2 regions of the Paeniglutamicibacter sulfureus genome follow, and region 1 is predicted to be linked to the other one. Evidence: predicted binding sites of a transcription regulator. Region 1 holds the regulator's gene; the other holds the start of a gene.
The links. The regulator LexA, encoded in region 1, represses DNA repair genes until DNA is damaged. The targets are predictions, from matches to a motif close to TCGAACANNTGTTCGA.
Positions count from the first base shown of each region.

Region 2: ABD687_RS02220 (DNA polymerase III subunit alpha) is a predicted target of LexA. The motif match lies at 1,627-1,642, and genes of this name have one in related genera.

Region 1 is NZ_BAAAWO010000001.1:4,514,307-4,519,384, reverse strand. Features, by position in the region: gene hisH (imidazole glycerol phosphate synthase subunit HisH) at 1-200, opposite strand, end outside; gene hisB (imidazoleglycerol-phosphate dehydratase HisB) at 201-821, opposite strand; gene ABD687_RS20400 (histidinol-phosphate transaminase) at 935-2,056, opposite strand; gene ABD687_RS20395 (LysM peptidoglycan-binding domain-containing protein) at 2,169-2,555, opposite strand; gene lexA (transcriptional repressor LexA) at 2,844-3,563, shown strand; gene ABD687_RS20385 (ATP-dependent DNA helicase) at 3,681-5,078, opposite strand, start outside.
Region 2 is NZ_BAAAWO010000001.1:484,545-489,622, forward strand. Features, by position in the region: gene ABD687_RS02210 (hypothetical protein) at 1-7, shown strand, start outside; gene ABD687_RS02215 (dihydrolipoyl dehydrogenase family protein) at 150-1,514, shown strand; gene ABD687_RS02220 (DNA polymerase III subunit alpha) at 1,773-5,078, shown strand, end outside.

The sequences.
Region 1 (5,078 bases):
CGGATGGCACCGACATCCTTCAGTGCCTGCATGACGGCGGCAAAGGCACCGACGCCGGGAACAAAGAGCCCGTCGCATTCCAGGATGTCCTCGGGCTTGGCCGAGAGCTTGACCTCGGCGCCGGCTGCCTCAAGGGCCCTGACGGCCGAGCGGACGTTGCCGGAACCGTAGTCAAGGACGGTGACTGTCTTGGCCGCCATCTACAGCGCACCCTTCGTGGACGGGATGGCGTCGCCGATGCGGGCATCGGGTTGCACGGCTTCGCGCAGGGCACGGGCAAATGCCTTGAACTGGGCCTCGACGATGTGGTGCGGGTCGCGTCCGGAAAGCACCTCGATGTGGGCACAGATCTGGGCGTGGAAGGTCAGCGCCTCGAAGACGTGCCGGGTCATCGACCCCGTGAAGTGGCCGCCGATCAGGTGGTATTCCTGGCCTGCGGGCTCGCCGCCGTGGACCAGGTAGGGGCGCCCGGAGATGTCGACAACGGCGCGTGCCAGGGCCTCGTCCAGCGGGGCATAGGCGGTGCCGAAGCGGGTGATGCCCGCCTTGTTTCCCAGGGCGGTGCGCAGCACCTCGCCAATGGTGATGGCGGTGTCTTCGACGGTGTGGTGCACGTCGATGTGGATGTCTCCGGTGGCGCGCACCGTCAGGTCGATCAGCGAATGCTTCGAAAGCGCGGTCAGCATGTGGTCGTAGAACGGGACGCCGGTGCTGATTTCCGAGCGGCCGGTGCCGTCCAGATCAAGTTCGACAAAGACGGAGGACTCGCTGGTGATGCGTTCGAGGCGAGCGCGACGACCCGTGAGTTTTTCGGCAGACATGCACATTCCTTTAGATCAGGCGTTGAGACGAGGATGTGGTGCGGCGGCTGGCTCGTGCGCGACCGGGCATTTCGTGAAATTCGCCCGCCGCGTCCAGCGCCACCCCACCAAGTTTAGCGTGAGTGCGTGTGAGGACCCTGATCGAGCAGTTCCTCGAGACGGACAAGGAATGCGGTGGTTTCGTCCTCGGTGCCCGCGGTGACCCGAAGGTGGCCGGGAATCCCGACATCCCTGATGATCACTCCGGCCTCCAGCAGGCCCTCCCAGATGGCCTTGGTGTCCTTGACTCCCCCGAAGAACACGAAGTTCGAATCGCTGGAGGCAGGGCGCAGCCCCATGCGCGTGAGCTCGTTGACGATCCGGTCCCGCTGGACCTTGATGGCCTCGACGTTGGCCAGCAGGATGTCGGAGTGCTTCAACGCCGCATTCGCGGTCGCCTGGGTGACCGCCGAAAGGTGGTACGGCAGGCGCACCAGGCGGATCGCGTCGGTGACCTCCGGGGCCGCGGCAAGGTAGCCGAGGCGTGCTCCGGCCAAGGCGAAGGCCTTGGACATGGTGCGCGAGACAATGAGCCGCTCGCGATCGGGCAGCAGGGACAACGCCGAAGGCGTCCCGGTGTGGGCAAACTCCGCGTAGGCCTCGTCAACGATCACGATGGCGTTGCTGGCCCGGCCGGCTTCGTAGACGGCTTCGACGACGTCGAGTCCCAACGCGGTACCGGTGGGATTGTTGGGCGAACACAGGATGACAATGTTCGGCGCGGCCTCACGAACCTGTGCCGCCGCATCCTCCGCCGAAAGTCCATAGTCCTCGGAACGGATTCCCGCAACGTAGGTGGTGTCGGTCCCTGCTGCCAGCAGCGGATACATGGAGTAGGTGGGAGGGAAACTCAGGACGGTGCGGCCCGGCCCGCCGAAGGCCTGCAGGATTTGCTGGAGCACTTCGTTGGATCCGTTGGCTGCCCAGATGTTGTCCGCTTCGAGCCCGTGGCCCAGGAACGCGGCAAGACGTTCACGCAATTCGGTGAATTCACGGTCGGGATAACGGTTCAATCCCACGGCGGCCGCGGAGACTTCTTCGACAATGGCGCGATGCACTTCCGCGGGTAGCGGGTGGGTGTTTTCATTGACGTTCAACTGAATCGGTACGTCAATTTGGGGAGCACCGTAGGGTTCGAGACCTTGAAGATTTTCTCGCAGGGGCAGATTTGCCAGGCGATTTAGCCGTTCATTCACGGGCCAAGTCTACGGCGGTGGCAGGTGGGGCCAAGAATCTTCGCCGGTGCAGAGGGTAATAATCGGTTCGCAATGCCTTGTATCGGCGCCCGCGGGAGCGCCGGTGCGGGGGCTAGCTTCCGGTGGGAACGAAGAGTTCGGCACCGGGGTGCAGCACCGAGCTGTTGAGGTTGTTGAGGTCGCCGATCTGTTGAACCGCATCGCGGGGCTCGAGCTGCGGAGCGAACTCGCGGGCAATCCCCCACAGCGTATCCCCTTCGATGACGGTGACGCTGACCGCGTCAACGCCCAGCGGCACTTCCGCCGATGCGTTGGCCGGGGAAAGGAACAGGCCCAGGAGCATCAGTGCTGCGGCACTCACCACGAAGATGGGAAGTCCGATCAGCACGAACTTTCCGCGACGAGTGAGCCGCAGGGGTGCCAGCGTTGGCTGGGATTCGGGCAAGTAGTCGTCGGATGTTACAAGGTGGAGCGGGGCCGAGAAAGCAGTGTTTGCCATGTCTTTGCCTTTCCTCTGAATTCACGTGGCCGGCTGGGACCCTGGGGCGCCTAGTCGAACACGTGACGATTATTCGAACGCATCTTTCGAACATGTGTTCGTAGTGCGTATCTTATTTCTAGCACTTTTCGACGACACGTGTCCAGATCTGTTCGAACAAATCTTTGAAAGCAGTGACTTTGTCTACTAGGATGTTGGTTGTGAAGCGATGTATTTACTACATCAACCCACACCGACAATTTGCGGCACGCGCGGGCAACCGGCGACGATCGGGATGAGGCATTGACAATGACGACCGAACAACGAACCCCTCGACGCGACGCGAAGAGCCTGACCATTCGCCAGAAGAAGGTCCTGGAGACCATCCAGCGCTCCGTGAGCAGCAACGGCTACCCGCCGTCGATGCGTGAAATCGGGGACGCCGTGGGACTTGCCAGCCTCTCGAGCGTGACCCACCAGCTCAGCCAGCTCGAGAAACTTGGCTACATCAGGCGCGATCCGCGCCGCCCGCGCGCCATGGAGATCCTGCTGCCGTTGCAGCTCAAGAGCGAGGCCAAGCTCGAGGTGGTGGAGGGCCAGTCGGATCTCAGGGCAGCCAACGGCATGAACGTCTCGGAACTGACAACCTCCGCGGACACCGCCATGGTCCCCCTGGTGGGGCGCATTGCCGCCGGCGGACCGATCCTGGCCGACCAGGCGATCGAGGACGTTTTCGCCTTGCCGCGCCAGCTGGTGGGGCATGGCGAGCTCTTCATGCTCAAGGTCAGCGGCGACTCCATGATCGATGCCGCCATCTGCGACGGCGACTGGGTTGTCGTGAGGCGCCAGCCGACGGCGAACAACGGCGACATCGTCGCCGCGTTGCTCGAGGACGAAGCCACGGTGAAGACCTTCCGCCAGCGCGATGGCCACACCTGGCTTTTGCCGCAGAACTCCCGATACGAACCGATCCTTGGTGACGCCGCAACCGTCATGGGCAAGGTCGTATCGGTCATGCGCTCCGTCTAGGTCCGCAGCCACAACTCATCCCGCAACACAGCGAGGGCCGATCATCGGATCGGCCCTCGCTGTTGTTTGCGCACCCTGCACATCTCCCGCGACCGGGATGCCTGCAAGGCAACGTGCTCAGCCCTCGCTGAGCCTTTCGAGCGCGGAAATGACGGTGGCCTTGTTCGGTGTTGCCCACAGCGGTGGCAGGGAAGCCCGCAGGAACGTTCCGTAGCGTTCGGTGGCCAGGCGCGAGTCGAGCACCGCGACCACGCCCTTGTCGTTGACCGAGCGGATCAGGCGGCCCGCACCCTGTGCCAGACGCACCGCCGCATGGCTTGCGGCCACGGCCATGAAACCGTTTCCGCCGTGCTTGGCGACATCGCGGCTGCGTGCCGAGGAGAGCGGATCATCCGGGCGCGGGAACGGGATCTTGTCGATGATGACCAATCGGCAGGCGTTTCCCGGCACATCGACGCCCTGCCACAGCGTCATCGTCCCAAAGAGGCAGGTATCGGGCTCCGCCGAGAACTGGTCGACCAGCGCCTTCATGCTGGACTCGCCCTGGCACAGGATGGGAATGTCCAGGCGTGCGCGCAGGATCTCCGCAGCGTCCTCGGCCGCGCGGCGGGAGGTAAACAGCGCCAGCGCCCCGCCGTTGGAGGCCTTGATGAGATCCTCGATCTCTGCAAGCGTCTCCTGGGACATTTGGCGCCCGGGCTTGGCCAGGTGTTTGGCAACGTAGAGGATGCCCTGCTTGGGATAGTCGAAGGGACTGCCGACGTCGACGCCGTTCCAGGTCGGCGCCCCGTCCCCCACGAGCCCCAGGGATCCTGCCACCGGTTCAAACGCCGCACCGATGGCCAGGGTTGCGCTCGTGAGGATGACGGTCCGGCCGTCGAAGAGACCTTCCCTGAGTTTTCCCGCCACCGAGAGCGGTGCAACCATCAAGGTCGGCTGGCTTGACTCGTCCGGTTGGACATAGCCCTCCCCGGGGCTGAAGTGGCCGGGCCGAGAGGCCCAGATCACCTCGCGCTCCTCGGTCATTTCAAGCATCTTGGTGCATTGCTCCACCAGGTACATGACCTGGGAACGGGCCATCTGGCGTCCCCCGTCCGCAGGGGCGTTGGCCTCGGGCTTGGAGTCGGAGAGCACCACGCGTGCGGCTTCGGCGATCTGGTTGATCGCGGCTTCCTGGTCCTCGTTCAGGCCGCGGGCCATGAGCCCGGTGGGCACTCCCTCCAGCGCACGCTGCAGGGCCTTGGCGCCCTGGTTCAGCGCGTCCACGCTCACCGAGCAGTGCTTGCGGGCAGCCGAAGCGGCGGTCTGGACCATGTTGACCGACAGCGGCCGCGTCACCGAGCTGGTCACCCGGTCCTGCAGCTCGTGGGCCTCGTCAATGATGACGGTGTCGAAGTCCGGCAGCACGGCCAGGCCTTCGAAGGCCGAGACGGCCAGCATGGCGTGGTTGGTGATCACCACGTCGGCGTCGGCCGCTCGGGCGCGTGCCAGTTCGCTGAAACATTCGGCGGCCAT
Region 2 (5,078 bases), 4.0 Mb from region 1:
CGCCTAGTGCGAAGGATCGGACCACAAGACCCCGCGCCGGTCACCGGGTTCGCGGCCGTGGACTCTGGTTGTTGGAGGGGTGAGGTGCAAGGCTAGGGAGCAGGCGCCTGGATGGCGGCCGCGAGGAACCCAACCACGGGAGTGCTCAGATGGAAGAAGTATTCGATGCGGCAATCATCGGCATGGGCCCCGGAGGCGAGGTCGTTGCCGATCGCCTGCTGACCGCCGGCAAGAAGATCGTGGTCTTCGAATCCGAACTCATTGGCGGGGAATGCGCCTACTGGGCCTGCATTCCCTCCAAGACGATCCTGCGTGGACCTGAGGTGAACATCGAGGCCGACGGCGCCGCGGGTGCCTCCTCGAGCACCCTGGACTGGGAGAAGGCCAGGGACTACCGCGACTACATGGCTCGACACCTCGATGACAGCGCCCAGGCCGAGGGGTACGCCCGGCGCGGGGCAACGGTGGTGCGCGGGAAGGCCTTCATCTCGGGTCCCGGGCACGTGGTGGCCAACGGGGAACAATACCTGGCGCACCACATCATCATCGCCACCGGGACCTCGCCCTCGGTTCCCGACTTCCCCGGGATCGGCGACATCACCGCCTGGACCAACCGTGAGGTCTATACGCTCGACACGCTGCCCCAGTCGGTGGCCATCGTGGGCGGAAGCGCAGTGGCCCTGGAAACGGCGTTCTTCCTGTCCGGATTCGGGGTAGAGGTCACCGTGCTGAATCGCAGCGCACGGCTGCTGGGCCGCGAGGAGCCCGAGGTCTCCGCGCTCGCCGAAGGGTACCTGCGCGAGCGCGGGGTCAAGGTCATGGCCAACAGCTCCGTGGCCGTCGGGCGGCGTGGAGATGGCGGAAGCAGCATCCTGGCGTTGCGCGAAGGCGGAGAGGTCGTGGCCGACGCCGTCATCTTCGCCACCGGGCGCACCCCGCGCACCGAGGGCCTGGATGTGGCCAGGGCGGGGGCGACCCTCGATGGCCGCGGCAACGTTCGGGTGGACGAGCATTGCTGGGCGGCAGAGGGGCTCTGGGCCATCGGGGACGTCACCGGGATCATGCCCTTCACCCACGTCGCCAAGTACCAGGGGCGCATTGTCGCCGACTGCATCCTGGGCAGGGACCGAAACGCGAGCTATGACGGGATCCCGCGCGTGGTGTTCGCCGCCCCGGAGATCGCCGCCGTGGGCCTCACCCGCGAACAGGCCGAGGGGCGCGGGATTGACGCGGTGTCCATCCAGGTCAACCTGCCCGAGGCGATCGCCCGGCCGTGGACCTACGAACAAGACCCGCACGGGGATCTTGGCATCCTGGTGGATCGGCATCGGAGGGTCTTGGTCGGAGCCTGGGCCATTGCCCCGCAGGCCAGCGAATGGATCCACCAGGCGTCCATGGCCATCAGGGGCGAGACCCCGCTGCAGGTCCTGCGCGACGCGGTGCCGCAGTTCCCCAGCTATTCCGAAGCCTATCTGGTGGCCCTAGACAGGCTCGGGGCCGCCGAAGGGATCTAGCCCCCGGGACCGGGGTGGGCATTCTCACCGGAAGAATCCCGCCACAGGTCAGTTGCGGGATCCGGTTGCCTATCCACAATGATTGCGCAGTGGGGTCGTTCCGGGGCTTGAATCGAACACATGTTCTAATATGATGGTGTCATCCCTCCAACGGGCGCGGTGCCCACCCGGACCCCAAGCCCAAACACACCCAGGCCCCTATCGGGGCGCATGGAACAAAGGTGGAGGAGCGGGAATAGGCAAGGAGGGCACACTGGCATGGGCTTCACCCACCTGCACGTCGCCTCGGCCTTCAGCGCACACTACGGGGTTTCCTGGCCCGAGAACCTTGTCGCCGCGGCGCTCGCCGACGGGGCGGATGCCCTGGCCATCACCGACCGCGACGGACTCTACGGAAGCGTCAAGCACCTCAAGGCCTGCATCGAGCACGGAATCGACCCCATCCTCGGGGTGGACCTTGCCATCCTTGAACCCGCACCGCCACGTGCCGCCCACGGCAAGCCCCTGCCCATGCGCACGGCCGGGCGCATCGTCGCCCTGGCCAGGGGGCATGACAGCGGCGCCGGGTACGCGGCACTCTGCCGCCTGGTCACCGCAGCACACCAAAAAGCCCCGGCCACGGCTGCGCCCAAGGGACACATCGGCATCACCCGCGAAGAACTGGCCACCCATGCACTGGGCCCGCAGGGGGAGGCGCTGCTGACCATCCTGCTGGGGCCGGGCTCCGACATCGGTCTGGCCACCGGACACCGCCACTACTCCCAGGCACGCACCGCCCTGCACACCTGGCGCACCCTGCTGGGACCCGAGGCACTGCGGGTGGAGATCACCACCCACCTGAACAACCCAGGGGACAGGCTCAGCACCGCACACGCCATCCGCATGCTGCGCTGCGCCGCCTCCGCTGACATCGCCCCCATCCTCACCAACGCCGTGCGTTACACGGACCCGGACGGGGCGGCCACCGCCGACGTCCTGGACTCCGCGCGGGCGCTGAGCTCCCTGGAAACCCTCAACGACATCCAACCCAACGGGCAGGGCTGGCTCAAGCCCGCCGGGCACATGCACCACCTCGCCACCGAGATCGCCCGCTACGCCTCCGACTCCACCCTGGCTGCCACCCTGCTGCGCAACACCGCCGCGCTCGCCGACTGGGCACGGATCGACCCGGTCCCGGACACCGGATGGGGAATCCCCGTGGTCCCCGAGGCACACATCATCGGCATCACCGCCGAACCCAACGCCGAACTCGCCGCCCGCGCGGAAGCCGGAATCACCCGGCTGCTCCCCGCCGATGCCAACGACCCCGCGCTGCGCCACCGACTCCAGGCCGAACTGTCCACCATCTCCGACCTCGGCTTCGCCCCCTACTTCCTCACCGTCGCGGAAGTCAGCTCCATGATCACGGGGATGGGGATACGCTCCGCCGCCCGCGGGTCCGGCGCCTCCTCACTGGTCAACTACCTCATCGGCATCAGCCAGGTGAACCCCCTGGCCCACGACCTGCTCTTCGAACGCTTCCTCTCCCGCGACCGCGCCACCCTGCCCGACATCGACATCGACGTCGAATCCGCCCAACGCCACAACATCTACCAAAAGATCTTCGACCGCTTCGGGCACCGACGCGTCAGCCTCATGAGCATGCAAAACGGATACCGAGCCAGGGGGGCTGTACGCGACGCCGGCCAGGCCCTTGGCATGGAGGAGGAAGACATCGACGTGATCGCCAAGCAGCTCTGGCGCTTCTCCGCCTCGTCCTTCCGCGAAGCCCTGGAGGAAAAACCCGAACTCGCCCCCTTCGCCGACCGCCTCGGCACCGAAAAACAGCTCGACCTGCTCGTGGACCTCACCGAACGCCTCGACAGGCTGCCCCGCCACATCTCCATGCACCCCTGCGGCGTCATCCTCTCCGACGCGCACCTGCTCGAACGCACCCCCGTGGAACCCAGCGGGATCGGGCTGCCCATGAGCCAATTCGACAAGCACGACATGGACCCCATGGGCATGCTCAAGCTCGACGTGCTGGGGGTGCGCATGCAATCGGCCATCACCTACGCGCTCGAAGAGATCCAGCGCCTCCACCCCGACGCACAGGCAGTCGCCAAGGCGGGGGGACACCAGGGAGCCAAGCCCGGGGAAATCCCCGACTACATCCTGCCCAACGGCGCCATCGACCTCGCCCTGGTCCCACTGGACGACGAACCCACCTTCGAACTCATCCGCTCCACCCACACCCTGGGCTGCTTCCAGATCGAATCACCCGGACAGCGCGAACTCATCGGCAAGCTCGCGCCCAGGGAATTCAACGACCTCATCATCGACATCTCCCTCTTCCGCCCCGGACCCATGAAATCCAACATGGTCAAGCCCTACCTGGAAAACCGCCACGGATTCGCACCCGAAAAATACCCCCACCCGGATTTGGCACCCGCGCTCGCCGAGACCCACGGTGTCACCGTCTTCCACGAACAGGTGCTGCGGATCTTCCACGTGATGACAGGCTGCGGGCTGGCCAAGGCCGATGTCTACCGCAGGCTGCTGGGCAACCCGAAGGCGGAGCCGGCGGTGGAGTCCCTCTTCCGCTCGCGGGCACTGGGGCGCGGCTATTCCCTGGAAGTCATCGACGAGGTCTGGCACACGCTGGCGGCCTTCGGGTCCTTCGGGTTCTGCAAGGCCCACGGGGCGGCCTTCGCCGTGCCCACCTACCACTCGGCCTGGCTCAAGGCCCACCACCCCGAGGCCTTCCTGGCCGGCATCTGGGAACACGACCCCGGCATGTACCCCAAGCGCCTGCTGGTGGCCGAGGCCCGGCGCATGGGCATCGAAATCCTGCCGCTGGACATCAACCGCTCCGCGCCCGGCTACAAGGTGGAAAGGCTCGACGGGCTGCTGCCTCCGGCGCAGTTGCCGGTGGTGCCGCGGGCCGTGGGGGCGGCGCCCCCGGGGCGGTACGGCATCAGGATCTCGCTGCGCGGGATCCGCGGGGTCTCCGAACGCGAGGTTTCCCGGGTGGCGGCCGGACAGCCCTACGACTCGATCGCCGACGTGCGGGCCCGCTCCGGGCTCACCCGCACCTCGCTGAACCACTTTGCCGCGCTGGGCGCCTTCGATTCGCTGCAGGCCGATGTCGGGCGCGGGAACCGTGCCGACCTGGTTGAGCACCTGCGTGCCGGACCGGGAAAGGCCCTGCCGCAGCGCTACCGGCCGATTCCCGGGCAGCTTGCCCTGCCGCTGGGGGACGTGGAGCTTTCCAACATGGCGATCGGGGCGGCGCACACGCCCTTGGACGAGGTGGTGCGCACCGAGCTGGACCTGATGTCCATCGATGTCAGTGCGCACCTGATGGAATCCCACGCCCCGCTGCTGGACTCCCTGGGCGTCTCGCGCGCGCAGGACCTGCTGGGCATGCGCAACGGCACCGAGGTCCTGGTGGCCGGGGTGCGGGTGGCCACGCAGACCCCGCCGATGCGCGGCGGGCGACGGGTCGTGTTCATCTCGGTGGACGACGGCACCGGCTGCGTCGATGCAACGTTCTTCCACGAGGCCCAGCGGCGTTGCGGCCCG